2 regions of the Priestia sp. YIM B13489 genome follow, and region 2 is predicted to be linked to the other one. Evidence: a T-box and tRNA genes for the amino acid it is inferred to sense, from the RefSeq annotation. Region 2 holds a T-box; the other holds one or more tRNA genes.
The links. A T-box is a leader RNA that pairs with one kind of tRNA and senses whether it is charged. The one in region 2 lies ahead of ileS (isoleucine--tRNA ligase), so its partner is inferred to be a tRNA-Ile.
Positions count from the first base shown of each region.

Region 1: it encodes a tRNA-Ile, which carries the amino acid that the T-box ahead of ileS (isoleucine--tRNA ligase) is inferred to sense. The anticodon was not compared.

Region 1 is NZ_JBHZOQ010000053.1:1,765,601-1,780,404, forward strand. Features, by position in the region: rRNA gene ACFX4W_RS14850 (16S ribosomal RNA) at 1-875, shown strand, start outside; tRNA gene ACFX4W_RS14855 (tRNA-Ile) at 945-1,021, shown strand; tRNA gene ACFX4W_RS14860 (tRNA-Glu) at 1,061-1,132, shown strand; gene ACFX4W_RS14865 (hypothetical protein) at 1,344-1,691, shown strand; gene ACFX4W_RS14870 (hypothetical protein) at 1,740-1,946, shown strand; gene ACFX4W_RS14875 (hypothetical protein) at 2,427-2,837, shown strand; gene ACFX4W_RS14880 (hypothetical protein) at 3,300-3,578, shown strand; gene ACFX4W_RS14885 (DUF3231 family protein) at 3,834-4,835, shown strand; gene ACFX4W_RS14890 (DUF805 domain-containing protein) at 4,996-5,343, shown strand; gene ACFX4W_RS14895 (iron-containing alcohol dehydrogenase) at 5,376-6,560, opposite strand; gene ACFX4W_RS14900 (sugar diacid recognition domain-containing protein) at 6,719-7,819, shown strand; gene ACFX4W_RS14905 (GntP family permease) at 7,947-9,203, shown strand; gene ACFX4W_RS14910 (glycerate kinase) at 9,226-10,362, shown strand; gene ACFX4W_RS14915 (alpha/beta fold hydrolase) at 10,595-11,170, shown strand; gene ACFX4W_RS14920 (hypothetical protein) at 11,255-11,485, shown strand; gene ACFX4W_RS14925 (GNAT family N-acetyltransferase) at 11,752-12,207, shown strand; gene ACFX4W_RS14930 (DUF3951 domain-containing protein) at 12,284-12,499, shown strand; gene ACFX4W_RS14935 (hypothetical protein) at 12,509-13,264, opposite strand; gene ACFX4W_RS14940 (LacI family DNA-binding transcriptional regulator) at 13,598-14,632, shown strand.
Region 2 is NZ_JBHZOQ010000053.1:770,147-784,950, forward strand. Features, by position in the region: gene ileS (isoleucine--tRNA ligase) at 1-1,446, opposite strand, end outside; T-box leader at 1,518-1,738, opposite strand; gene ACFX4W_RS09820 (DivIVA domain-containing protein) at 1,808-2,302, opposite strand; gene ACFX4W_RS09825 (YlmH family RNA-binding protein) at 2,387-3,160, opposite strand; gene ACFX4W_RS09830 (YggT family protein) at 3,212-3,481, opposite strand; gene ACFX4W_RS09835 (cell division protein SepF) at 3,485-3,952, opposite strand; gene ACFX4W_RS09840 (YggS family pyridoxal phosphate-dependent enzyme) at 3,969-4,652, opposite strand; gene pgeF (peptidoglycan editing factor PgeF) at 4,660-5,481, opposite strand; gene ACFX4W_RS09850 (YlmC/YmxH family sporulation protein) at 5,556-5,810, opposite strand; gene sigG (RNA polymerase sporulation sigma factor SigG) at 6,159-6,938, opposite strand; gene sigE (RNA polymerase sporulation sigma factor SigE) at 7,087-7,806, opposite strand; gene spoIIGA (sigma-E processing peptidase SpoIIGA) at 7,837-8,760, opposite strand; gene ftsZ (cell division protein FtsZ) at 9,037-10,194, opposite strand; gene ftsA (cell division protein FtsA) at 10,236-11,531, opposite strand; gene ACFX4W_RS09880 (cell division protein FtsQ/DivIB) at 11,957-12,715, opposite strand; gene murB (UDP-N-acetylmuramate dehydrogenase) at 12,869-13,774, opposite strand; gene spoVE (stage V sporulation protein E) at 14,315-14,804, opposite strand, start outside.

The sequences.
Region 1 (14,804 bases), 1.0 Mb from region 2:
AAAGCGGAATTCCACGTGTAGCGGTGAAATGCGTAGAGATGTGGAGGAACACCAGTGGCGAAGGCGGCTTTTTGGTCTGTAACTGACGCTGAGGCGCGAAAGCGTGGGGAGCAAACAGGATTAGATACCCTGGTAGTCCACGCCGTAAACGATGAGTGCTAAGTGTTAGAGGGTTTCCGCCCTTTAGTGCTGCAGCTAACGCATTAAGCACTCCGCCTGGGGAGTACGGTCGCAAGACTGAAACTCAAAGGAATTGACGGGGGCCCGCACAAGCGGTGGAGCATGTGGTTTAATTCGAAGCAACGCGAAGAACCTTACCAGGTCTTGACATCCTCTGACAACTCTAGAGATAGAGCGTTCCCCTTCGGGGGACAGAGTGACAGGTGGTGCATGGTTGTCGTCAGCTCGTGTCGTGAGATGTTGGGAAGTCCCGCAACGAGCGCAACCCTTGATCTTAGTTGCCAGCATTTAGTTGGGCACTCTAAGGTGACTGCCGGTGACAAACCGGAGGAAGGTGGGGATGACGTCAAATCATCATGCCCCTTATGACCTGGGCTACACACGTGCTACAATGGATGGTACAAAGGGCTGCAAGACCGCGAGGTCAAGCCAATCCCATAAAACCATTCTCAGTTCGGATTGTAGGCTGCAACTCGCCTACATGAAGCTGGAATCGCTAGTAATCGCGGATCAGCATGCCGCGGTGAATACGTTCCCGGGCCTTGTACACACCGCCCGTCACACCACGAGAGTTTGTAACACCCGAAGTCGGTGGAGTAACCGTAAGGAGCTAGCCGCCTAAGGTGGGACAGATGATTGGGGTGAAGTCGTAACAAGGTAGCCGTATCGGAAGGTGCGGCTGGATCACCTCCTTTCTAAGGATTTTTATAAGACGTACGTTTCATTTCGTTCAGTTTTGAGAGAATTCTCTCTATCATATATATGGGCCTATAGCTCAGCTGGTTAGAGCGCACGCCTGATAAGCGTGAGGTCGGTGGTTCGAGTCCACTTAGGCCCACCAGTATAACAAACAGTTAAGTTAAACTTAAAAAACAATCATGGCCCGTTGGTCAAGTGGTTAAGACACCGCCCTTTCACGGCGGTAACACGGGTTCGAATCCCGTACGGGTCATCGAAAGAGCAGTTTGCATTTGCAAACTGCTCTTTTATTTATGTTAGATAACTACAGATTTTGATTGAGGCTGTATAAAATTCTAATGTGAAAACTTTAAAATTTTTGAGTCTAATCTCTTAAATTTGAACATAACGATACTAGTACTTTAAGAATAACACTAGGATAACGTGCTATAATGGATGAAACTGAATACTAGGGGTAATGAATAATGGAGGAATTAAAGCGAAAAAACCAAGGTGCTGCGGAACTAGACGAAAAGGGATTTAAGTGGATGCGTTTCGTCAGCTTCTTTATGATTGTGAACCTCATTTTCACCGTAGCTTTAGTAGCAGTTGTTCTAATAGTTCCACAAATTCAAGAAACTTTTCAATGGGTAGCATTTGGTGTATATGGGTTTACAGTTCTTTATCTCATCTTTATGCGTGAAGTAGCCTTTAAAAAGACATATGGTTCTTTAGCAGTTTGGATGCGGACTGTATGGAATTTTAGTTTTATTGCTAGTGCGTTTGGGGCCATTAGCATGTTTATAGGGAACACTCACTGGACTTTATTTTAAAGGAATCTGTCTTCTTGTGTTGAAAGTGAAAGTAAGGGAGGAATTTATATGAATCCATATGAACAATTACAATTAAACAAAGAAGTAGAAGCGATTGCTAAACAACGAATTGAAATTCATAAACAGCGAATAAAGCTATCTGAAGAGTTAGAGCAAGACTTTGATAATACAGAGCTCCAAAATAAAATTATTGAGTTAGAAGAAGAAAGTCAAAAACTAAAGAAAAAGAGTGAAGCTTTACAAGCTAACTATTAAACATCCTCTCAGGGTGTTTTTTTAATCAACGTATTTTAAAAAAACTGTGATTTTATTGAAGCTATAAGCTTGATTATGAACAAACTGTTGAGTCACTTATTTTGTCAGGACGTCCAATAAAATTAGGAAATGAAGAAAACTTTACTTCCTTGCCTCGTATACTTTTACCTTATTGTAAAATGTCTCTTTCTTCATGCCTACCTCTGATTTAAAAGAAAAAGTGGAAGATAAAATACAGTCCAAGACAGAGTAGCTGCATTCGAGTATGTAGTTTGGCTATGCTTTGAATGGGATTCACAATGCTAATTCTAAATAAGTTTGCTTTGATCCCCATGTAGACTACATTTAAAAGGGAAGCACATATCAAGAATATGAGATAAAACGTTGGAATAGCCAATAATGTTATAATAATCAACGAGTTGGTATAAAGGAGTTGGTACTATCACCATACAAAATCTTATTGACTTAAAAGATTTAGAATTGCCATTTGTTTTTTATTATGACGGGGATTTCGTACGTCAATCAATTAAAAATGGAACGAACATACTAGAAAGATATGATTACGTCGGAGAAGCTGAATTAGAATTACTTCAAGAAACTGGATTTATTGAAATTTGTATAGAGGGTTATGGTGGAATGAGAATAGGTGATAAAATTGATGTCTCTGTTGGTAATTTAGAAACTAAAAATGTTACCGAACCATTTGTTTTAGAAAAACTTGATAAGCGATTTTATTTTTTAATACCCTTTCATCCTTATTGGGTGAGTACAATGGAAGATGGGGGTATCCTCATCTCATATTCTATAAAAAGTGTACTAAATATGACTACTTATAGTTCTGAAACAGTACGTTTTCATAAAGATATTCTATCTAGCTCAACTGTATATTAAAATAAATGTAGTAGCTTAATCGATTGCTTGTTAATATGCTGTTAGATATGTATCTTTTTAGAAAAAATAAAATAACTTACTGAAATAGTCTTTATATAGAACAGAACAAGCAGATTCTTACTTATTAAGAGCCTGCTTGTTTTACTTTATACCCAGCATTAGATTCTTTATTTAACAGCTTCTTTAAATTCTTTTCCTGGCTTAAAGGCTGGAGCCTTTGTAGCATCAATAAATTCAGCTTTATTCATATCTAAATACCTCATTCCTTACTGTGTATAGTCTGTGTAGACAAAAAATATATCATAGTTTCCTTATAAGGATCAAACCTATGTTCTTTTAAATGCATCTGCTAGAAAACTCTAAAAAAAGTTAACATTGCATGTTTTGTTTCCTTTTTGTTAGGGAAATGGAAATAAAAGAAAGATAAAAATGATTAAAAATGAGGAGAAGGAGTGTCAAAAAGTGGTATATAGTCAAGTAGTAAGAAAACCTGAGTTTCAACAAGCGGAATCGGAAGGGTTAAATGAAGCCATTCACGAGTACATAACTCGTCGTACACGTCACAATGCACCGGTTGTGGATGCGCTTCGATATATTATGACCATTGAACATAAACATGAACGCATGCAGGTAGCAGCAGAACTGTTCGGATCAGCTATTCAGCGTGTAAAAGATCAAGATATTATTCAATATCTAAAAAAATGCGGAAGCTACAAAAGAATTTCTGATACGATGGAATAAAAACGTTTTCTTTGAAAAAGCGCCTTTAATGAGAGGGGGCTTTTTTTGTTTCCGCCATTTAAAAGCGAGGGTAAATACATAGAATTCTTCTAATTTGTGCATAGTAAATGAAGCAGAATTAATTGAGGAAGAGACAGAGTTGTGTATCTGACTGCGGGGGCGAATGTTAAGGTCTAGAATAAAGTCTTCATTACAGATACCCACTCTTGAATAAATGAAGATTTACGTATGTATCCCTAGCAGGAGGTTTAGTGCATGAGTCAAGAAATACCGTTAAGTTCAAGTGAAATTGCTACTCTTTGGATGACCTATCAGCAAAAAACAATGACCCAAAGAATTTTGGAATATTTTATTGCACAGGCAGAAGATGACGGGGCAAAGGAAATTATGCAAGATACGCATAGGCAAGTGGTGAACTACATTGAAGATATCAAAACAATTTTACAGAATGAAGGGGCTTCCATACCAGTAGGATATACAGAAAAAGATGTAAATATAGGCGTTCCTAAGCTCTATGATAAGATGTTTGATATTATGTTTCTTCGCCTTTTAAAAGAAATTAGTATGGGGCTACATACGCTTCATTTAACCATGTCCTACAGAAAAGACATAATCTCTCTATATAAAGAACTTACCGCTTTCACGCAAAGTGGCTATGACAAATGTGTAGATTATCTTCAGGATAAAAACGTGCTTCCAAGGCCTCCAGCTGTTTCCGTACCTAAAAAAGCGAAGTTTGCTGAAGGCACAGATTACATGAATGGAAACCATTTATTTTCGAGTAAACGGGCATTAAATACTGTAGAGGTAGCACATATTTATTACGCAATTGAAAGCAACATTTTTGGCATGCAAATGATCACAGGGTTCGCTCAAGTAGCAAGTGAGCCTGAAGTGAAGAAGTACTTTGTAAAAGGAAAAGAGCTGGCTAAAAAAATTGTAAGTGATTATAGTAAAATTCTTTTGGAAAGCGATATTCAGACGCCTGCGACGTGGGGAGCGAAGGCGACCGAGTCAAAAGTAGCACCCTTTTCAGATAAACTAATGATGTACTGCGTGAGTTTATTCTGCAGTTTCGGGCTAGGAAGCAACGCTTTAGGCACTGCGTTTAGTTTACGTGGAGATCTTCCTCTTACTCTTGTCAGTACCGCCAAAGACATTTTAACATACGGGCAAGACGGGGGAAAAATCATGGCTAAAAACGGATGGCTTGAAGAACCGCCAAGTATGGAAGACCGAAATGATTTGATTAAATAGAAAAGCATAATACATTACGAAAACTTCTTTTTTTGAAAGAAGTTTTTTCTTTTGCATAAAAAATGTCGTTATTTGTTCGTTTAACGGTTTGTTTTTTGAATAAAAAGGATATATAAACCATAAATTTACAATTTTATACTAAAAAAGGAGGTTGTTGCATATGAAGTGGTACATAAAAGTGTTGAAAAATTACGGGACGTTTTCTGGCAGAGCAAGCCGAACTGAATACTGGATGTTTGTATTGGTCAACTTTGTTATTTCATTTATTCTTTCTTTCATTCAGTTCTTTATTGATAAGCCTCTTTTTTTGCCGGTAATCTACTCGCTATTGATTGCAGTCCCTTCGTTAGCGGTAGGAGCAAGAAGGCTCCACGATACGGGAAAAAGCGGATGGTGGCAGCTCATTACATTAGTTCCATTAATCGGAAGTATTTGGCTGATTATTTTATTCTGCCAGCCTAGCGATCCAAAAGAGAATCGTTTTGGTACAACGGCTAAAGCAGCATAAATAGAACTCCCCCTTACACAAGGGGGAGTTTTTTAGTGCACAGGTTCTACTATAGCACCATCATACGCCGATTGGTAAATAGCTCGGATGTCTTTTTCAAGAAGAGGCAAAGGACTGCGAGCGAGAATTCGTTTTTGCTGGACGCCATCTTCTGTCAGCTTTTGAAGGGCACTTTCTGGAATATCAAATCCGCGAAGGGTTTGAGGAATGCCTACGTCTTCGACAAGTGACTGCAGCTGTTTTACACACTGATAAGAAGCTTCTTCTGTTGATAAAGAGTTAGCGTTTCCGCCCAGTGCTTCAAAAATATCTCGCATCTTTTCCACACAGCTGCTGCGTATGTAACCCATCACATATGGAAGCAATACGGCGTTTGATTCACCGTGTGAAATATGAAACTGTCCACCTAACGGATAAGCAAGCGCATGAACACCAGCAACACCAGCGTTAAAAAAAGCAAGGCCCGCTAAATAGCTTCCGTAGCTCATCTGAGTTCGCGCTTCTTTATCTTTGCCATTTTCTACAGCTGTTCGCAAAGAAGAGCTAATCATGCGTATAGCCTTTAGTGCTAAGGCATCGGTTGCTGGATTTGCATTTACTGATACATAAGCTTCAACGGCATGAGTTAATGCATCAACCCCTGTAGCCGCCGTTACTTTAGAAGGCACGCTTAGCGTAAGCTCAGGATCTACAATCGCAGCGTCTGCAAGCAAATAGTCGTGGGTCACAACGTCCTTGGTGCTTTCAAGAGATAATACAGAAATATTCGTTACTTCTGAGCCCGTGCCGGAAGTTGTAGGAATTAAAATTTTAGGAAGACCTTTTTTTGAAATTTGTTTTGTACCAGTTAAGTTCAAGTATTCTTCTACAGCGCCGTCGTGAACGGCTAAAACGGCCGTAAGTTTTGCTAAATCTAACGCGCTGCCGCCGCCAACCCCAATGACTAAATCAAATTTTCGGCTTTTTGCGTAGGATACGAGTTTTTCACCGAGTGCTAAAGGCGGTTCTGGTGCCGTATCTGCATATACATCTACTTCGTATCCATTTTTAATGAGGGGAGAACTCACTTTATCCACAAGTCCAATGTCTTTTAACACGGGATCTGTGACAATTAAAATATGAGCGGGGTGATATTTTTTTACTTCCGGAAGCAGTTGCTGAAGTGATCCCCATCCTGTATAGCTAAGAGGGGTAAAAACTAGTTTTGACACAGTCATTCTTTTATCCTCCTATAGGCACTGTTTTGTTGGCGGTTTCAAAGATGTGGTTTTGCTTCTACGTATATTATAATGAAGTATCGCAAATTTTTCATTGAATACAAATTAGCTGTCACGAAAAAATTGAGCTTTACTTCACAGAGGCAAAGGATGAGGAAATGTTGAGATACGTAACAAAAGAATTAGCTCAGAAAATTGTGTGTAGAACGATGGAGATTATTGATTGCAACATTAACGTGATGAACGAAAAAGGAGTCATTATTGGTTCGGGTGACAAAAAGCGAATGAATCAAATCCACGAAGGAGCGTTGATGGTATTAAAAAGCGGCAGTTCCTACGAAATTACTCAACAGCAGGCTGACTCGCTGCGCGGGGCCAAACCGGGCGTGAATTTCCCTATTTTCTTTAACGGAGAAATTGTTGGAGTCGTGGGATTAACAGGACTGCCAGAACAGATTCGTAATTACGGAGAACTCGTGCGCATGGCGGCTGAAATGATTTTTCAAGAAATGATTTTAATAGAGGAAATTCAATGGGATGAGCGATTAAAAGAAGAGGTGGTTCATCAGCTTCTTCAGCAAGAAGAGCCGTTTGACTCTTTATTTTTTGACCGAGCGAACCGCTTTGATATTAATTTATACCTTCCACGAGTGGCACTGATTGTTACAGCGGACAATCGCCATGAAGTTATGAAGCTTGTAAAGAAATACATAGCTAACAATGACCTATACGCTATGCTTCCAGACGGAGTGGTCATATTAAAATCTACAGAAGCAGGCAGCGCTAGCAGCTATGCGGAACAGCTGGAAAAACAGCTTCGGGCGTCTGGTATGGTGTGTAAGTTAGCGGCAGGATCTGTTCAAGCTGACCTTAAAGGCCTTCATGTATCTTATCAGCAGGCAAAAGATACGCTTGCCGTCGGTTCTAAGCTTCACCCAGAAGCTGTTTTCTACTGCTATTCGGATTATCAAATTCCCGTGCTGTTACGTCAAAGCGCCGGTTTTCAAGAAAATCATGAACTGTTGCATCACTATGAAAAGCTGAAGGAATACGATAAGAAAAAAGAACTTATCGAAACGTTAACGGTCTACATAGAAGAAAATGGCGAAGGAAGCACGGCAGCTAAAAAGCTTTTTATACATCGAAATACGCTAAGCTACCGTCTAGATAAAATCCAAAGCATTACGGGAAAAGATCCAAGAAAAGTCAAAGACCTTCTTGAACTATATGTAGCGCTACTGCTATCTAAAATTTCATAACTGTGCATGTGCATAAAAGATCTTGCGATAGTGAGGTCTTTTTCTGTTGAAGTGACTAATGAAAGAATATAAGATAACGCTTACAATTAACATTAGGGACAGGAGAAATAAGAAAGGGGATGGCTTTATGGACGTTCAAGTAAGCGCGTTAGGCGCGATCTGTGCATTAGTAATTGCTATTATATTAATCTTAAAGAAAGTGGCTCCCGCATACGGAATGATAGCCGGAGCTTTAATTGGCGGAGTTAATATTGCTGATACCGTTAATTTAATGATTGAAGGGGCACAAGGCATCATTCCCGCAGTGCTGCGGATTCTTGCAGCTGGTATATTGGCCGGGGTATTAATAGAATCGGGTGCTGCAGCGGTTATAGCAGAAACCATTGTAAAAAAACTAGGGGAAACAAAAGCGCTTTTAGCTCTAGCGCTAGCCACACTCATTCTTACGACAGTAGGTGTGTTTGTTGATGTGGCTGTGATCACAGTGGCGCCTATTGCTTTAGCCATTGCTAAACGTACGGGTATGTCAAAGCCTGCTATTTTATTAGCAATGATTGGAGGAGGAAAGGCAGGAAATTTAATGTCTCCTAATCCTAACGCTATTGCTGCTTCGGATGCATTTAATATTCCGCTTACATCCGTGATGGCTGCGGGAATTATTCCCGCTGTATTTGGCGTAGCGGTCACTTATCTAGTAGCCAAACGATTAATGAAAAAAGGAACAATGGTTCAAGCTGAAGAAATAGATACAGTGGATGCAAGCAGCTTGCCGCTGTTTTTAACAGCCATTATAGCACCCATTGTTACCATCGTGCTGCTGGCACTGCGACCGCTTTTTGACCTTAATATTGATCCAATGGTTGCGCTTCCTGCAGGAGGGATTGTTGGTGCTATTGTGATGAAAAAAGGAAAACAGCTTAATACATATGCTATTTCTGGATTAGGAAAAATGTCAGGTGTAGCCATTATGCTACTTGGAACGGGGACATTAGCAGGTATTATTGCTAACTCCCAGCTAAAAGACGTTATTATTCAAGGCTTGTCTGCCATTGGATTGCCCGCTTATGTTTTAGCTCCGGTTTCAGGTATTTTTATGTCAGCGGCAACCGCTTCGACAACGGCAGGAACAGCAGTCGCAAGCCAAGTTTTTGGATCGACGATTTTAGAGCTAGGCGTTTCTGCTTTAGCCGGAGCTGCTATGGTTCATGCTGGGGCGACCGTACTTGATCACCTCCCGCACGGAAGCTTTTTCCACGCAACGGGCGGAAGTGTAAATATGAAAATAAAAGAACGTTTAAAATTAATCCCTTACGAATCGCTTATTGGACTCATTATGGCAATTGTATCCACGCTGATATTTGGTGTATTAAAGCTATATGGCTAAAAACTAAAAGGAGTGTTTACGCATGAAAATTGTGATTGCACCGGATTCATTTAAAGAAAGCTTAACAGCTCTGAACGTTTGTGAAGCGGTTGAAAAAGGAATAAGAACTCATTTTCCTAACGCGGAGATTAGTAAAGTACCTATGGCAGACGGAGGAGAAGGAACCGTTCAGTCGCTTGTGGACGCGACGGGCGGACAAATCATACAAGCTAAAGTAACGGGACCTTTAGGTAAAGAGGTGGAAGCTTTTTATGGAATTCTTGGAGACGGCAAAACGGCTGTTATTGAAATGGCAGCCGCTTCAGGCCTTCATCATGTTCCGGTGGATAAACGCAATCCGCTTATCACAACAACGCGAGGAACCGGTGAGCTCATTCTCAAAGCATTAGATCAAAAAGTAAAGCATATCATTATTGGCATCGGAGGAAGTGCTACAAATGATGGAGGAGCTGGTATGGCAAAAGCTTTAGGGGCAAAGCTTCTTGATGCTAACGGAGCAGAAATGAAAGAAGGGGGCGGCAGCCTAGATCAGTTAGCTTCTATTGATCTTACAAACTTGGATTCTCGGCTTGCTGAAGTCAAAGTAGAAGTGGCTTGCGACGTAGACAATCCGTTAACGGGTGAAACCGGAGCATCTGCGGTATTTGGTCCTCAAAAAGGCGCAACTCCGGATATGCTTAAACGGCTTGACCGTAATCTAGCTCATTACGCAGCAGTTATTGAAAAAGAAATGAATATTCATATCCAAAGTGTTCCTGGTGCTGGAGCGGCAGGAGGACTAGGAGGCGGACTGCTGGCATTTTTATCTGCGGAGTTAAACCCAGGTGTAGACATTGTCATTGAGGCAACTCAGCTAGAAAGCTATATTAAAGATGCTGACCTTGTCATTACTGGTGAAGGAAGAATAGATGGACAAACCATTTACGGAAAAACCCCCATTGGCGTAGCAAAAACAGCAAAAAAGCATAGCGTTCCCGTGATCGCGATAGCAGGGAGCATTGGAGCAGGAAGCGAAGCTGTGTATGAACAAGGTATTTCGGCGTTATTTAGCGTCGTGCCCGGGGCAGTCGACCTGTCAGAAGCACTGGAAAAAGCCGGTGAAAACATTGAAAGAACGGCTAAAAACGTAGCGTCAGTTATACGCTTAGGCATCAAGTGAAGGAGTTACAGTTTTTATTGTTCTCTTTTTAATAAATAGTAAAAGGTCTCTTCCATCAGAAGAGGCCTTTTTTTCGTTTAGTGCTGAAGTAAGCTGCTATCATTCTTTTAAATTTTATATAGGAAATAGAACTAAACGTTTTCTGAAGCGTCATAGTAAGTAAGCAGTTCTAAAGGTTCTCTCGCATTCTCGTCGGCTTACTAACTGCTACTTATGGAAAGGAGAGGTTAACGTGGAAAAAAAGTTTAGGTTCTTGAGAATTTTACGAAACGTGATAGTAGCTATATTGGGGATATGCATCATATGGATTGTAACGAATCAAGTAATGACGGCAGTGGAAAAGAAAAAGTATCCGCCTATTGGTCAATTAGTAGAGGTTGATGGCAGAGATATTCATGTATATACAAAAGGTAGAGGGGAAAATACGATTGTACTACTAAGCGGGTTGGGAACGACTGCGCCTGCACTGGATTTTGAACCGTTAGTAAATGAACTGTCGAAGGATAATAAAGTGGTGGTAGTAGAACCATTTGGATACGGATGGAGTGACATTACGAATAAAAAACGTACCGTAGAAAATAGTGTAAGTGAAATAAGAGAAGCTTTGCAAAAATCGGATATAAAAGGTCCGTATATATTAATGCCGCACTCAGTTTCTGGCGTGTACAGCATGTATTACGCTAATAAATATCCAGATGAAGTAAAAGCAATTATTGGAATAGACCCTACGTTGCCAAAAGCGCTGGATTATTTTAAAGAAGAAGCGCCGAATATACCAAGTTTGATGAGTGTTTTAGCGCCAAGTTGACTTGCTCGCTTAGCCCTGCTTACTAGTCCTGATCAGTATCTACCGCTAGCCGAAAAAGGAACGTATACAACAACAAATTTAAAAATGACAAAAGCAATATCCAGCTGGAAAGGCTACAACAAAAACGTCATTGATGAAGCAAAAGAACTGAACAACAATATAAATAAAACTCTCGATATGTCGTTTCCTTCAAAGATGCCTGTAATGATTTTCACTAGAAAAATAGATAAAGAACCAAAAGAAGAAAAATCTAATATCACGTTTTATCAAGATCAATTAAGTCACGTATCGTCGCAAAAACTAGTTGTTTTATAAGGTCATCACTATTTACACTGGACGAAGTACAGAGAAATGAGCGAATATGTGAATAATTTTATAGACACATCTATTAATTCAAATAAAAAGAAATAAATTTGATTTAAGAAAAGGAGTCCGAACATTGGATCTCCTTTTTCTAGTACAGTGAAGAACGATAACTAATTTATTCGTTCTACGTCTATAAATGTTATAATTAACCAATAACTGGAATGTTTTATATATAAATGAATTTCAAGAAAGTTGATAGGAAAAGGAGTAACATGATGAAAAGTCAAGTTCGTTTACTAAGGGATAAAGAATTAGAAGAAGCAGCAATCATCTATACAAACGTTTTTAGTGGATCACCGTGGAACGAGCCTTGGAGTATAAACACTGCTTATGCTCGTTTATACGATATCAGTAAAACTCCAGGTTACATAGGGATAGGTTACTTTCATAGTGAAAATAATAAACTCATAGGATTTATAGTAGGAAATGAAGAACAGTGGGCGAACTATAAGACGTTTTATGTAAATGAAATTTGTGTGTTAAGCAACACTCAGCAAACTGGCGTAGGAACGAGTCTTTTATCTTTCCTTAACGAGTTACTTATACAAAAAGAAGTGAAAGAAGTCTATGTGTCTACTGAAAGAGGCCAAGGCAAACCAGAACGTTTTTTTGAAAAGAACGGTTTTGTTACTCATGAATCTCGTATACTGATGACAGTGAATGTAGATTAAATATAAGTGGATGGGTGTAGGGGATCCGCTTTGTTATTTCAGGAGGCACGGTTCATAAAGCAGGAGGAAATAATTTATGATTTTTTCGCTACTAGTTTTAGTCGCTATTTTAACGGTGAGTATTCCGTTGATGATTATTATTGTTAAAACAGTTTGGCACCGAAAGCTTCCTCGTAATTACTATACGCCGTTTGACTATCTTGCTGCACAAACAGAAGAAGAGTTTCATGAAGAGCAAAATGAACGAGAACTAGAAGAAAAAGAAGGAGATGTTGTAAACAGAAAGAGCTAAAGGTCGTTTTCAACTCCTTCTGTTTACAGTCCACCCCTCCACAATTTCCGTAAATTCACCTAGGTGTTCTTCAAATATCCGTTTTCGATGTCCGTTTGCTCCAGATGGATGGGGAAAGCCAAATAAATACGTATGCCTAGAAAACGAAGGTTCATTTGAAAGCTTTCTTAAAACATTCTCAACCGCTTTTCCTAGTGGAACAATTAAACATGGATTCTTTATTTCGTTCAATTCATGTGGAAACACTTCAAAAGCATAGCGAGAAAGAAGCGCTGAGCGTTCAATTGGCGGCTGATGCCCCGTGTAGTTTTTTCCTTTATAAAACACGGGATATTTCAGTACGGACGTTGTATGCAGCAAATCTCTCTGTGAAGCAAATAGCTCAGCGGCACCGTTAATGCCCATGACTTTTGCAATTCCGCATTGATCTAACATGTCTATTAAATTGACTCTCATCGTTCCGCTAAAGCTAGCTGCTTTTTTTGTTTCGTACAGGACTTGTTCAAGCTGATGATGATGAGACAGGTTGGAAACGCATTGTTTAAAAGCGGTTTTCATTTGAAACCAGCCTGGTGTGATGCCGGCAATGACAATATGAGCGTCTGGATTTATGTAATCGTTATGAGGCGAGTAGTACATGCTTAATTCACGTTCTTGAGCGATTAAAAAGTCTTTTTGCAACAGCTGTTCTTTCGTAAAATTCATATTATGCAATTGTTGAATGGCAGGCAGACATTGTTGAAAATAAGAATGTTGGCTAATCATAGGCTCTCTCTTTCCTTATCAGTATTTCTCCTTTTATTTTCCCCAACAAACCGTTTTATATCAAATATGAACAAATTCTTACGAAAATTAATATTTACTAAAAGTTTACTTAAGTTTTAGTGCAGTGTGATAAAAACAAAGTAGTAATAGCGGCTTTTTTGTCATTTTAACGGCAGAAATAACAAAAGAAATGAAGAATTTTGGAGAATATTTTAATAAATTTACTGAAATTTTAAAATTATTTATTGAAAGCGTTTTATTAATGTGCTATTCTTCCAATATAAGAGATAAATATTTAGTAAAAATAGAAGATTATAATAGAGAGGTAAAAAGATGGCAACTTTAAAAGATATAGCGGCGTACGCTAATGTTTCCAGTTCAACCGTATCGAGAGTACTAAATAATGATCATACGCTTTCTGTATCTGAGGTTACTCGTGAACGCATTCTGCATGCAGCCAAGGAGCTGCAATATACGCCCGTGAAGATACGAAAAGGAACGGCAAACGGAAAGGATATAGAAGCTCCTCGAATAGGTATTATTTTTGCTCAGTCCCTTGAAGAAGAGTTAGTAGACCCTTTTTTCTCTTCTATTCGCCATGGAATAGAGAGTGAATGCTCAGAAAAAGAAATTTTTACAGTAAAGTCATTTAGGCTAAAAGGCATGAAGCAAGAAGAGCTGCTGCAGGATCTTGATGGAGTGATTGTAGTGGGAAGAGTTAGTCCAGAAACGGTTCAAGAAGTGAGCAATCATTTAGATACTATTGTTTTTATTAATCACAAAGCGGATGAGGATTTGTACGATTCGGTCATGATTGATTTTGAGAAAGCTACTAAACACGCATTAAATCATTTATTTGACCTCGGTTATAAAAGAATTGGCTATATCGGAGGGACAGAAAGAGAACATTATATCAATGGAAGTTCTATTATTGAAGATCAGCGTCAAACGGTTTTTGAACGCGTTATGCATGAAAAAGGCCTGCTCGATTCTGAGAAAGTTTATATAGGAGAGTACTCAATGACTGAAGGCTATGAGCTGATGGGACAAGCGATTAAGCAAGGAAATCTTCCTGAGGCATTTTTTATCGCAAGTGATGCAATGGCGATAGGAGCAATGCGTGCCCTGCAGCAATCAAATATAAAGGTTCCTGAAGACGTAGCGATTGTAAGCTTTGATGATGTAGATATCGCAGCATTTGCGAGCACGCCGCTCACAACGGTTAAAGTATATACTGAAGAAATGGGAAGGCAGGCTGTTAAAATGCTAGTAGATCGGTTAAGCGGCAGATCCGTTCCTTTAAAAGTCATGGTGCCGACTAAATTAATTTATCGTGAAAGCTGCGGAGCCTTACTCAAAAAACAGTAGCCTAAAAGTTATAACTTGAAAGGGGGTGATAGAAAAGAAGAATTCATACATAAAGAGTGATAAGGGGGAAGAAAAATAGAAAAAACCATAGAAAAAGCAGGTTAAAAAGCCCTAGAAACTACATACTTATTGGCAGATAAGTATGTAAATGAAAAAACTTTTTCATCTCTAG
Region 2 (14,804 bases):
TACGTGTTCAATTGTTTCATCCGTAATGATTGGCTCATCATTTTCAGCATAAAATACCGGAATCGGAACGCCCCATGCACGTTGACGAGAAATACACCAGTCTCCGCGGTCACGCACCATGTTATAAAGTCGCGTTTCACCCCAAGTAGGCACCCATTTTGTTTTTTCTACTGCTTTTAATAAATCTTCACGGAAATCTTTAATAGACGCAAACCACTGTGCCGTTGCACGGAAAATTGTTGGTTTCTTTGTACGCCAGTCATGTGGGTATGAGTGGGTAATGAAACTTAATTTTAACAGCGCGCCTTCTTCTTCTAGTTTGTCTGTAATCGGCTTATTCGCTTTATCATAGAATAACCCTTCAAATCCTGGTGCTTCATTCGTCATATGACCCTTACTGTCGACTGGACAAAGAACTTCCAAACCGTATTTTTGACCAACGATAAAGTCGTCTTCCCCGTGTCCCGGTGCTGTATGAACACACCCAGTACCAGCATCCGTTGTTACGTGATCGCCAAGAACAACTAATGAATCACGCTTGTAGATTGGATGCTCAGCTACTACACGCTCAAGTTCTGAACCTTTTACCGTACGAAGCGTCTTATAGTCAGCCCATTCAATTTCTTTAGCAACTGTTTCAATCAGTTCAGTTGCCACTACATATTTTGCTCCATCTACTTCAACTACGCTGTACTGAAGCTCAGGATTGACAGCAATCCCTTGGTTAGCTGGCATTGTCCATGGTGTTGTCGTCCAAATGATGAATTTTTCATCTTGTTCAAGCACACCTTTACCATCTTTTACGTTAAATGCTACGTAAATAGAAGCTGAACGTTTGTCATAGTACTCAATTTCCGCTTCTGCTAAAGCAGATTCACTTGAAGGGGACCAGTACACTGGTTTTAACCCTTTGTAGATGTAGCCTTTTTTCGCCATGTCACCAAACACTTTGATTTGCTGCGCTTCGTACTGGGGCTGAAGCGTTACATATGGATTATCCCAATCTCCGCGTACACCTAAACGCTTGAACTGCTCACGTTGGCCGTTTACTTGTTCCCAAGCATACTGTTCGCAAAGCTTACGGAACTCAGCTACCGTCATTTCTTTGCGGTTTACTTTTTTATTTTTTGTTAAAGCTGTTTCAATTGGCAAACCGTGTGTATCCCAGCCTGGTACATAAGGTGCACAGAAGCCTGACATCGACTTATAGCGAACGATAAAATCTTTTAAAATTTTATTTAATGCATGTCCCATGTGAATATCGCCATTCGCATATGGAGGTCCATCATGCAGGACAAATAGCGGACGGCCTTCCGTACGTTTTTGTACTTTTTCATAAATATTCATTTCAGCCCACTGTTCTTGCATTTTAGGCTCGCGGTTCGGTAAATTTCCACGCATTGGAAATTCAGTTTTTGGCATCAATAATGTATCTTTATATTCCATGTTTTACCCTCCAAAAAAAAACGTAAATTTCATATCTTTTTGTACCATAACAAAAAGACCTCCTCATCCCAAAAAGGGACGAGAAGGCCTCCCGCGGTACCACCCTAGTAGATTTGCTGCACGCAAATCCTCTTTGCATTCGTAACGTGAATAAACCGCCACTGCTTACTATCATCAGTTCAGCAATGGTACTCTAGGGTGATTTTCACTTTTTTGTTTGTTATCGAGCTCACACCATCCTCGATTCGCTTTGACAAACTAAAAAAGCTACTGTCCCTGTCTCCGTACTGTTTGATATGAAATTTCATCTGTTACCAAATTATATGACAACAAAACGTGAGAAGTCAAGATGATGTCTTGACTAGTCAATTTTTTCTTCTAGCGCTGGCATCTCATAATCCATCAACTGATCCCAGTCGTCGCTGTTTAACATTTCAAGCTGTGCTTCGATTAACATTTTGAAACGAGTTCTAAATACTTTAGACTGCTTTTTCGTCTCCTCAATGTCCATCGCAATTTTACGAGACTTAGACAATGCTTCATTAATAATACGGTCCGCATTTTTTTCTGCTTCTTTTATAATGAGCTTCGCTTCTTTTTCAGCGTTTCGCTTCACATCTTCCGCTGCTTCTTGAGCAATTAAAATTGATTTATTTAATGTTTCTTCGATGTTAGTAAAATGTCCAAGACGATCTGTTAATTCAGATACTCTTCCTTCTAACTCCTTTTTATCACGCATGACTAGCTCATAGTCTTTAATTACTTGGTCAAGAAACTCATTTACTTCATCTTCATCATATCCGCGAAACCCGCGATTAAACTCTTTGTTATGAATATCCAAAGGGGTTAAAGGCATCTAGGCCACCTCCGTGTTGTCTCATTACATCATTAGTAATGGTTTATTCGACATATTTTTAAAATTTCCTGCTAGTAGATTTCTTTATTTCTGCTTTCCTACAACAATTCGCCATTTTTCTTTTTTAGTTTTTCCTTCAAGTGAAACGATACGACTTCTGCCGTGACCACGAAGCGACAAAATATCACCTTCATGACATTCAAAAGAAGGCTGTTCAATGACTTTAAAATTTACTTTTACCGCTCCATTTGCAATAAACGGCTGGACTTTTTGTCTTGATAAATTGTGAATGGTCGACAGCAAAACATCAAGCCTCATTGAAGAAACTGTATAAACGTGTTCAATCAGCTCTTCTTTTACCACATGCAGCTGCTCTCTTTGAATAGAAGAAAGTGAAACTTTGGCTTTTCCAATTGATGTTAAATTCATCTCAATATAAGAAGAAATTTCCTCTGCAGCTACAAGCTGAATATCGTCTCCCGCGACCAAAATATCTCCAAATTTTGAACGGCGCAGTCCTAAGGACATCGCCGAACCAAGAACTTGAGGATGTTCAATTGTCACAAACTTTTTAGGATAATTTAGCTCGTACATATGCAACTGAAAATCTTCGCTTTGAGGTACATAGTAATCCGGATATAGCAGCGCGCGCTTGCGTTCAGCAAACGGTTGTCCACCATCAAATGAAACTTGAACCTCTCCTTCAGTCCCGACAATAGCTGTCACAATCTGCTGCTCTCTTGGATCTAAAAAGTCCGTTAATTTTGGGCTGTATTGATGTAGGACATCTTCTTTCCACTGAAGAACCTGGTCAATAAATCCATGTTCTTCTTGCCTAAAATGTTCATAAATAGACATATTATTACTCCTACTATTGGTATGTAAAAAAGGAATCCAGCGATTCCTTTTTTAAATAAAACCTACCACATTATTAAGTGAATACACGCCTCTTTCAGCAAATCGCAATAAAAAGATTGCAACAAGAGGTGAAATATCAATCATGCCAATAGGCGGAATGATTTTACGAAAAGGCTCTAAGTAAGGCTCACAAATACTGCCAAGCAGCTGACCAAACTTAGACGCCCTTACATCGGGTACCCAAGACATCAAAATGTAAATAATCAGTGCCCATGAGTAAAGCCCAATTAATTTTCCAAGAATCCCAAAAACGATGTCCAAAAACTACCACCTCTTTACGTTTGTTGTATCGTGTTCCCCCATCATATCTGAAATGCTTCCGCTTACGTCTACATTATCAGGTGTACATAAAAAGATGTCGGTTCCAATTTTTTGAATGTCCCCGCCTAAAGCATAAACTGTACCACTTAAAAAGTCGACAATTCTCACTGCTTGATCTCGTTGAATGCGCTGTAAATTCACAACTACGACTTTACGATTTTTTAAATGATCCGTAATTTCTTGTGCTTCGGCATAGACGCGAGGTTCGCAAAGCATCATTTTTGATGATTTTTGAACGCTTTGCAAGCTAATCACATTTTGCTGCTGATTCGGCTGCTGACTAGCTTTCGCTGCTGGTCTCGACTGCTGTACGGGCTCTTCTACCGACTCTTCTTGTTCGTAATGTTCTTCTACATATTCAGTATCGTCATCAAGAGCAAAAAAACTTCTAAAGCGATTTTTCATACTCATCTTGAATTACACCTCCTTAACGTTCATTCCCAACTAACGTGGTTCCTAGTCGAATGAATGTTGCTCCTTCTTCAATTGCAATTGCATAATCGTTTGACATTCCCATTGATAGCTCTGTACACGGTGCATATGGCAAGTTTAGTTCTTGTATGCGACTCTGCAATTTTTTTAGACCTTGAAAACAGCTGCGAAGCGTAGACTCGTCATCTGTGTGAGGAGCCATGGTCATCAATCCGACCACTTGAATATTTGTAAATTCTTCAAGGGATTTAATAAATGGAATTACGTCTTCTACAGCAAGGCCATGCTTGGATTGTTCTTCGGCAACATTAACTTGTACAAAACATTTTATACGATGCCCTGAGCGTTTATCAATTTCTTTTGCTAAAGATACTCGGTCTAGTGAATGAATATAGTCAACTTTATCAATCACATTTTTTACTTTTCTTGTTTGTAAGCTTCCGATAAAATGCCAGGTCGCTTTCTCACCGATTGATTCATACTTTTCTAGAAGACCTTCATCCCTGTTTTCTCCAAGATGTAAAATGCCTGCATCCACTGCTTCTGCTGCTCGTTTTGTGGAAACGTATTTTGTTACAGCAATCAGCTCTACATCTTCTCGATTTCGATTAACTTTTTTACACGCTTCAGCAATTGTTTGTTGAACTGCTTCTAGATTTTCACTTACGCTAGCTGTCACTATGTAATTACTCCTCCTTAAAGCCTATGAAGTTAAACATGCGTCCTGTTTTCCCTTGGTCGCGGCGATGTGAGAAGAACAGGTCATCTTCACAGCTTGTACAATACGACGATGTTAAAATTCGTTCCGGCAATACGCCTGCGTTTTGAATCAGCAGCTTATTGACTTTTTTTAAATTAAGCGCGTATTGTCCAGGGCTTACTTCTTGATATCCATTTTGGCCAACTACTTCGTTTACTTGTGTAATGACGCGGTTATCGACAACATAACAGCAATCTTCAATCGAAGGGCCAATCGCCACGTAAATATCTTCAACCGGAACATTTTCTTGCTCTACCCAACGTCGAATCATATTTCCTGCAATATCTTTCACTGTTCCCTTCCACCCGGCATGAGCTAGACCAACTAAATGGTGATCAGGCGCATAGAAGTACAGCGGAACACAATCTGCATAACATAAAGCTAACAAAATATCAGATTCATTTGTATAAATGCCATCCGTTGCTTTTATGCCCTCTTCATACTTGTAGAGTCCTTTTGCACAGTCGGCTTTTGTTACTTTTTGAACAGTTGCTTCATGTACTTGTTCAGCACATACAAAGCTTTCAAAAGACATGTCTAGTTCGGCTGCTAAAATTTTTCTATTTGTAATAACATCTTCTACGTTATCGTTTACGTGAAGCCCTAGGTTAAAAGAAGCAAATGGAGGTTTACTCACGCCACCATTTTTTGTGGTGAAACCAGCAACAAGCATATCATTCTTTTCTACCCAAGGGCTCAGCCACATAAACGACTCGTGATGGCTTTTTTTTAATGGCTCAGGATTCATGTATGTGACACATCCCTTGTTTCATTTCTTCTCACATATTGTACCACAGATTGCTAGGTGCTGTTGACAAAAAACTAATTCTCTTCAGGCTGAAATGCGTCTTTATAACGTACTAAAATGACATCAGAACCAATTTTCACAATATTTTTCCACGGAATCACAATTTCATCATCTTTTCCAAAGAAGCCCAATACACGAGAGCCTCCGATAATGACGGCCTGTATTTTTCCCGTTGTTAAGTCAATATCAATATCCCCTACATTTCCAAGTTTTTTGCCATCAGCTACATTCACTACATCTTTCAGCTGGAATTCTGAAATCTTTAACATGCTCTCTCCTCCTATAGCCAACTTTATTCCTTAGCCTATATATATTTTCAAATTTTCATTTCATGAAGGAAAAGCTTATTTTTTCTCTGCCATTCTCGTTCTATAGGCATTTTGTCCACTAATTACACAGCTTTTCATCAAGAGACATTCTCAACGAGTAGCTAGAAGTCCTCACAGCAATAGGAAACCGGATATGAATATCTTTTGGTCATGTATTATACATTGATACATACAAAATAAGCATCGTGTCTGTTTTTATAGACACGATGCTTATTAAGTTGAACATCAAATAAAGTGAATGGTATTAATTGTATGAACGCGAGCAGCTGCCAGTTTAGATAGCTTTTGTTAACTTTGAATATTTTTATTCATCTGTTTAATAGCAGCTTTTTCTAAACGAGAAACCTGAGCTTGAGAAATACCAATTTCTTCAGCAACTTCCATCTGTGTTTTACCTTGAAAGAAGCGCTTTCGTAAAATTAGTTTTTCTCGCTCGTTCAATCTTCTCATACCTTCTTGCAAAGCAATTTCTTCAATCCAAGTTGAATCACGGTTGCGTTCATCGCTTAGCTGATCCATGACATAGATTGGGTCTCCACCATCATTGTAAATAGGTTCAAATAGAGAAACCGGATCTTGGATAGCATCTAAAGCAAACACAATTTCTTCATGCGGCACTTCTAGGACTTTTGAAATTTCCTCAGCTGTAGGTTCCTTGGATGTTTCACTCATAAGCCTTTCACGAACTTGAAGAGCTTTATAAGCAATATCACGAAGGGAACGAGAAACACGGATTGGATTATTGTCACGTAAATAGCGGCGAATTTCCCCTATAATCATTGGGACAGCATATGTAGAAAACTTCACGTTTTGACTTAAATCAAAATTGTCAATGGATTTCATTAATCCAATACATCCAACCTGAAATAAGTCATCAACAAATTCTCCACGATTGTTAAAACGTTGAATCACGCTGAGTACGAGACGTAAATTTCCGCTTACTAGCTTTTCTCTTGCTGTTCCATCTCCAGCCTGCATTTGTTTAAACAACTTTCGCATTTCTTCATTTTTTAATACGGGAAGTTTCGAAGTATCTACTCCACAAATTTCTACTTTATTTCTTGTCAACTCTTTCCCTCCTAACAGGAGATGATGTTCTGAATTCAGTATCTCCTCCGAAGGAAAAAATATGCACTTTTACAATTCTGACAATTCCACGCTAAAAAAGCTGATTGTATAAGATGCTTCTCAGCCCTTATACAATCAGCTTTTTTACTTAAACCATTTTATTAAATTCTTTTCGCAGCCGTTTAATAATTCGTTTTTCAAGCCTTGAAATATAAGACTGAGAAATGCCTAGCATATCAGCTACATCTTTTTGCGTTTTTTCTTCTCCGCCGGCTAGCCCAAAGCGCAGCTCCATAATTTGCTTTTCACGATCATTTAATTGGTGCAGTGCTTTCAACAAAAGTTTTCGATCCACGTTCGCTTCTAGGTCTTTTGTGATGATATCTTCTTCGGTTCCCATCACGTCAGATAATAGCAGTTCGTTTCCATCCCAATCAATATTTAACGGCTCATCAAATGAAACTTCAGATCGAATTTTATTGTTGCGGCGCAAATACATTAAAATTTCATTTTCAATACAGCGAGAGGCGTACGTCGCTAGCTTAATTTTCTTTTCAGGATTAAATGTGTTTACTGCTTTAATTAAACCGATGGTGCCGATGCTAATTAAATCCTCAATATTGATTCCCGTATTTTCAAACTTGCGGGCAATATAAACAACCAGTCGCAAATTACGCTCAATCAACAGTGAACGTGCTGCTTCATCTCCTGATGGAAGTTTTTTCAGGAGTACTTCTTCTTCATCTTTTGTTAAAGGCGGTGGAAGAGCTTCACTTCCTCCTATATAGTACACTTCATCTGTTTTTAGCTTAAGTTTAATTAATAATTTGTACCACCATAATTGAAATCGAATTCGATATGTAGCCATTCTGTATCCTCCTTTATTTGTTCACACCTTTTACGATGCGGAACTTACTTCTCCAATAACAATGAGCTTCGGATGAACAATACATTCATATTGCTTCTCCACTGAAAGCGTTGTATGACTAATACCTACTAATACTTTTGTGACTTCAATCGTATTGGACTGATGCACCAGCCTTACCATATCTGGCTTTAGAGCAAGAAGGAGCTGATTGGCTTGGCCCACGCTTCGATAAGGGACAAAGCGGACTTTTGAATACCACTCTTGATCAATATCTTCGCTGTGTGAAAAGGATTGGACATTTTTGCTTAATTCCATTAAGCCTTCAGGCAATATTTCTTTTAAAGAATCTGCTGTAACAATCATAACCGGGGTTTTCGTCAGCGGATCTACAAGCTGGTTTCCACTATCAATAAGTCCTTTCATCGACAGAGTCTGTTCGTTTAAAATAACTTCCACATCTACCAGCTGATCAAATGTAATGTTTTTCATTCGCAAATCATCAACTCGTGCTTTTGAAAAATAAGATAATAGCGGAAAACCGATAAGAACAAATATCCAGCTAATAGGATCACCAAACTGTGGAGATTTTGTATCAACCATTTGATTAAGAACAAGAAACTGATCTTGAAATAAAAAGTGAACGCCCATTAATCCTCCACCAACAACAAAGGTTGCAAAATAAAACGTTAATAAATTCTCAAAGAAAAAGCGCAGTCGTTTATAACCAAACGTCATCAATACCATAAAAAAAGAGAATAAAATTTTAATGGCAGGGTGAACCATAAGATGAGAAAAAGGCGTAAACATAAGAAGGACAATTAATGAACCGATAAAGCCGCCAAGCAAAAGCCGCCACCACTTGTAATTCCGTTTAAGTACAACTGCACATAACATTAGTAAAATCGTATCTAACCCAAAATTCAGCATCCATATTAAATCTAAATAGATTGGCAATGTTTATAACCTCTCCATTCTTTCTGAATTTTTCTGTTAAAAATTAGTATATAGTACATCCTATTAGAAAGTCTGTCAGTTCATGCCGAGAAACAAGCAGTATTTTTGAGGAAATCATTCGATATTTGTCACACCACTTTTAGAAAGAAAACATAAACCCTTTAAAGGCATCATATTGACCATGTCGAATGTTTTTTATATTCTTTTTGAGTTTTCTAGATTCATTGCATAAAAAAAGACCTCTGTATAAAACAGAGGTCTTGGTTTTTTATTTTCTTAGCGTCTACGATTACGGTTTCGTAAGAATGTTGGAATATCTAGCGCATCTTCAGACTGTGGCTGAGATGGACGCGTATATTCTTGCTGTACAGGTTCTTCACGCTTTACTTCACGCTTCGGCTGTGGAGCCGGCTGCTGTGTCGATTGCTGCATGCGATTCGCCGATAACGAAGGACGACCTGGTTTTGGCTGTGATAAATCTTGGTCACTAAAGCCAGTTGCAATAACTGTAACAACAATCTCGTCTTTTAGGTTTTCGTTAATAACAGATCCAAAGATCATGTTCACTTCTTGGTCAGAAGCCGAAGCAACGATATCTGCAGCTTCTTGTACTTCGTAAAGACTTAGGTTTGTACCGCCTGTGATGTTCATTAATACACCTTGAGCTCCATCGATAGATGTTTCAAGAAGTGGACTTGAAATAGCTTTTTTAGCCGCTTCAGCAGCGCGGTTTTCACCAGTTGCAATACCGATACCCATAAGTGCAGATCCTTTGTTAGACATAATTGTTTTCACGTCAGCGAAGTCTAAGTTAATTAATCCAGGAACTGCGATTAAATCTGAAATACCTTGCACACCTTGTCGCAATACGTTATCCGCTTCACGGAACGCTTCTAGCATTGGCGTGTTTTTATCAACGATTTCCAATAAGCGATCATTTGGAATAACAATCAGCGTGTCCACTGCTTCTTTCATTGACGCAATGCCGCCTGCCGCTTGAGTAGAACGCTTACGACCTTCGAACGTAAACGGACGAGTAACAACACCTACCGTTAGTGCTCCTAGCTCACGAGCAATTTGGGCAATGACTGGAGCTGCACCAGTTCCAGTTCCTCCACCCATACCAGCCGTTACGAAAACCATATCTGCACCTTTTAGGGCTTCTTGGATTTGTTCCTTACTTTCTTCGGCTGCTTTTTTACCAACCTCTGGATTAGCACCTGCACCTAATCCTCTTGTTAATTTAGCGCCGATTTGCATTTTTGTTTCAGCTTTTGATAAATTTAATGCTTGTGCATCTGTATTAACTGCAATAAATTCTACACCTTGGACGCCATGTTCAATCATTCGGTTAACCGCGTTGTTACCGCCGCCTCCGACACCGATTACTTTAATCGTCGCTAATTGGTCTACACTTGTATCAAACTCCAACATGATAGTTCCTCCTAATTCTTCGAAATTACCAATCCGTAACGTTAATCAAAGAAGTATCCAAAAAACTTCTTCATTAAATTTTGGTCATTTTTCTTTTTCGGCTGCTCGGCTGATTGTTGCGGCTGCTGTGGTTTCGGGCTAGGTTTGATCATTTCTTGCTCAATCGGCTCTTCTTCCACAACTGGCGCTCCAATTTCCCGGCCTTGTATTTTAGCATTTTTGTATGCAAATTTTATTAATCCTACGCCTGTTGTATAATGCGGCTCACGTACTCCAATATAATCAGGCACTGCTATGCGCACGTTATTCTTTAAAATCACTTGAGCTAGCTCAAGAATACCAGGCATCGCTACTACTCCGCCTGTTAAAACAAATCCTCCTGGAATATCTTTGTATCCTAGGCGATTTACCTCTTGCGTAATCATATCTAAAATCTCTTCTAGTCTAGCTTCAATAATATCAGAGATTTCGAGCTGATTAAACTGCTGATGCTGATCGCTTCCAATAATCGGTACACTAAATACTTCTTCTTCAGAAGCATGATCGTAGAAAGCATGTCCATGCTTTATCTTAATATTTTCCGCATCTTCAGTCGATGTGCGAAGACCAATCGATAAATCCTTGGTAATGTGCTCTCCGCCAACAGCTAGTACATTTGTTACTTTCAAATGTCCTTGGTCAAAGATCGCAACCGTTGTTGAACCTCCACCGATATCTACCAGTGCGACACCTAAGTTTTTTTCATCACGAGATAATGCAATTGAACCAGCGGCTAGAGGCTGTAAACAAATATCACTGATTTCTAAACCAGCTCTTTCTACACAGCGTAATAAGTTATGTAAAACCGTTCTAGATCCCGTTATGATTGTGCCTTCCATTTCTAAACGTACCCCAATCATACCTCTAGGATCATTAATACCTTCTAAGCCATCTACAATAAATTGCTTTGGAATAACATCAATGATTTCACGATCTGGCGGGATAGACATGACTTGAGCAGCATCAATTACTCGATGAATATCTTCGTTTGTAATTTCACGATTCTCGCTTGACACGGCTACTACTCCGTGACAATCCTGTAAAAATACATGATTTCCGCTTATGCCCACTACAACCTTTTTAATTGTAATACCTACCATTCGTTCAGCTTGTTCTACTGCTTTTCTAATAGATTGAACTGTTGCATCTATATCAACGATAGAACCTTTTTTTAGTCCGTGTGATTTAACATTCCCTACACCAATGATATTCAATGAATCGTTACTCATCTCTCCGATGATTACTTTCACACTGGATGTACCGATGTCTAAACTAACGTATATTTCATTGCTGTTCATTCTTTGGCACCTCCTTTTTCTTTCTGCACATGTCATCTTAATAAATTAAGAAGAACAACAATATTAATTTTTTATTATATGAAAATATTCAACAAATACATCTGTTTCCCTTTTGTAAAATCAATTTTTTTCAAGTTTTTCACAGACTTTATCTCTTTCAAAGAACAAAACGTTCTGGTTTTGACTTTTTTTTAGATTTAAGCCTAAAATTCACTGAAAAAAGCTATTTAACTACAAGTCTACACTAAGATGTACACTGAGAAAAGCGAAACTTACCTAGAACAAATATTACATTTCCATTTCACAGCAACGGAGAAGAAAATCATATGTATGCAGAATACTTGCATGTGATTATACAATGTACGAGGGCTAGTTTGCCAGTCTCAACTCATCTATTTCCTTTAATTAACACTTATAAAAAATAATTACTGCTTGCTCTTTTTATAAGGTTTAAATGCATATCCTTCTTCTAAATCAATAATACCTTTTTGATCATCACTTAATTTACTTGCAATAGCTGGGTAATGAACAATTTTATCAGAGAAGTTGCTAATTTTCCCGCTTACTTCACGCGTATCATTCATAAACACCTCGATGTGAAGAGGTTCTGATTTTGTCGGCGCGTAGTAAATCTCAGAAATAGCCCCTTTTATGCTTTTAGGCGTTTTAGCTAATTCTTGAACCATGCTTTGTATAGCGTCTCCGTCTTTCCAGTCAATTAGCAGCGGAGCGTCGGATGACACTTTCTTAGCACTTACTTCTTTTAGAACTTTTCCATTTTCATTCACAGGGAAATATTTATTCCCCGAGGTTACATATGCAATTCTTGCGTACTCTTTTACGTCGATTACGACCTTATTAGGAAATGTTTTGTGAATGACAGCTTCCTTTACCTCAGGGTTTTTTTCGACTTTTTCTTGAATTTGATCAGCATCAGCTTTCCAGTAGCTGGTTTTTTTGGACAGACCACTCGCTTTGACAATATCCTTATCACTTACATGTTTATTCCCTTGTACTTCAATGTTAGAAACATTACTCAGAGAAGATTGAGAATATACAATAAATAAAATAAGGATGAAAAAGAGTGATAAATACAAAATCAGCCGTCTATTTGCTTTTTGCTTTCGCTGTTCTTGCAGCTTCGGTACCCGATCTTCTAAAACAATTAACTTACCTTTTTCCATTTTTTTCACCCTTATCCATTTGAGAAAATAAACGAGGAATTACCATCTATTTATTTCCAATCTTTGCTTCATGAGAATATCCCCATTATAGCATAGAATAAACACATAAAAGCTACCTTTTCACGCATAACCATACAGCCACGGGCTGGGTAATTAGCGACCAATAATCTCAACTTCTGTATGAATATCAATATCGAATTTCTGTTTAATTGTTTTCTTAACATGAGCAATTAAATTCAGCACATCTGAAGCCGTTGCATCTCCTGTGTTGACAATGAAGTTCGCATGCTGTTCACTAATTTGCGCTCCGCCTACTGAAAAACCTTTTAAGTTGGACTTTTCAATTAAGTCTCCTGCATAATTTGGAAGCGGATTTCTAAAAATACTGCCTGCACAAGGGAAATTCCAAGGCTGTGTTTCACGGCGATAGTCTTTATTTTTCTGCATGACCGCCACAATATCATCTTTCGTTCCCTTTTTCAAACGCAGCACGGCTTCTACACATACTCCGGGACGGTCTTTTTGTAGAATTGAATGACGATACGAAAATTGAAGCTCTTCATTTGTCAGCCACTCAAGAGTGCCATCTTCAAATAAAATCAGCGCTTTTTCGACTACATGAGACATATCAGAACCATGGGCACCTGCATTCATATAAACAGCGCCTCCCACAGATCCAGGAATTCCACTTGAAAACTCCAGCCCAGACAGGCCTTGTTTTGTAATAACTGTTGCAAGCTTGATGCTAGGGTATCCCCCACCTACAGTAACCGTCTCTCCATCTACTGTTAAATCATCTAATCCGGCTCCGAGCTTAATGACCACACCTTCAATTCCCTTATCAGAAACAAGAAGATTAGATCCTCGACCAATCGCTCTCCATTTCACGCCATGTTTTTTAATAATATCCATTGTAACTTTTAAGTGATCAACAGAATCAGGTTCTACAAGCACATCTGCTGGACCACCAATTTTCATTGTTGTATGTTTTGCTAGCGGTTCATTTTCACGAACCTTTCCAATATTCGCTTCGACTAACTCTTTTACTAACGCTTCCATAAGAACCTCCTAAAACCCTCTTTGCTGTTATAAAACTTTCATGTCAATGCGCCCTTACTTCTAATGCATAAGAATAATAAGAACAGATTCATAACTAAGCAGCAGCACCTTGTAAGATACCTTTTTTCTACCAAGGCACTCTATTCTGTTGTCAATTTCATCATTTTTATTTATCGTATGACATTCACCCATAGAATGTACGTTCATCTGCTATATAAAGTAATTTTGATTGTTTTTTTATCGTTTTTCATTTAGAAGTTAAACACATGCTGACAGTCATAAAAAAACGCTACGCTCATAAGTGCACATACGTTCACCTACTCACTAAGATAAAACATTTAACCTTACACATCATACCATAGTTGGACTCAAAATTGGTTATCACAACATTACATTTTAAAAACATTTCATACAAAAATATCATCTACCTGTAAAAAATCGAAAATAAACCGCCAACAAAATCCGGCGTGCACTTGGATTTAAGATGACGGTTTACTTCAGTAGACCATTGCCTACTTGACATTATACAATTTTTTTTAATTAATAGCGAGAATATCTACTAACATTTAACAAAACTCCAACTGCTGCCAGCATGAGCGTCAGCGATGATCCACCGTAACTTAAAAATGGAAGCGTAATTCCCGTAACAGGCATAAGACCTGTTACCACGCCTATATTAATCATGACTTGAATCGCAACCATTGAAATAATTCCTAAGGCTAAAAACGTTCCGTAAAGATCAGGAGCTCCGAGCGCTACTTTAATTCCTCTCCAAAGCAATAAGCTAAACAAAAGCAAAACAAGCGTTCCCCCGATGAAACCGAGCTCTTCTGCCAGAATAGCAAAAATAAAATCAGTTTGAGGCTCCGGCAAATAAAAGAACTTTTGTCTACTTTGCCCTAACCCTAATCCAAGCAATCCCCCTGGCCCAATTGCATAAAGAGATTGAATGATTTGAAACCCGCTTCCAAGCGGATCTTCCCAAGGATTTAAAAATGAAGTGATACGTTTAATCCGATAAGGAGCCGAT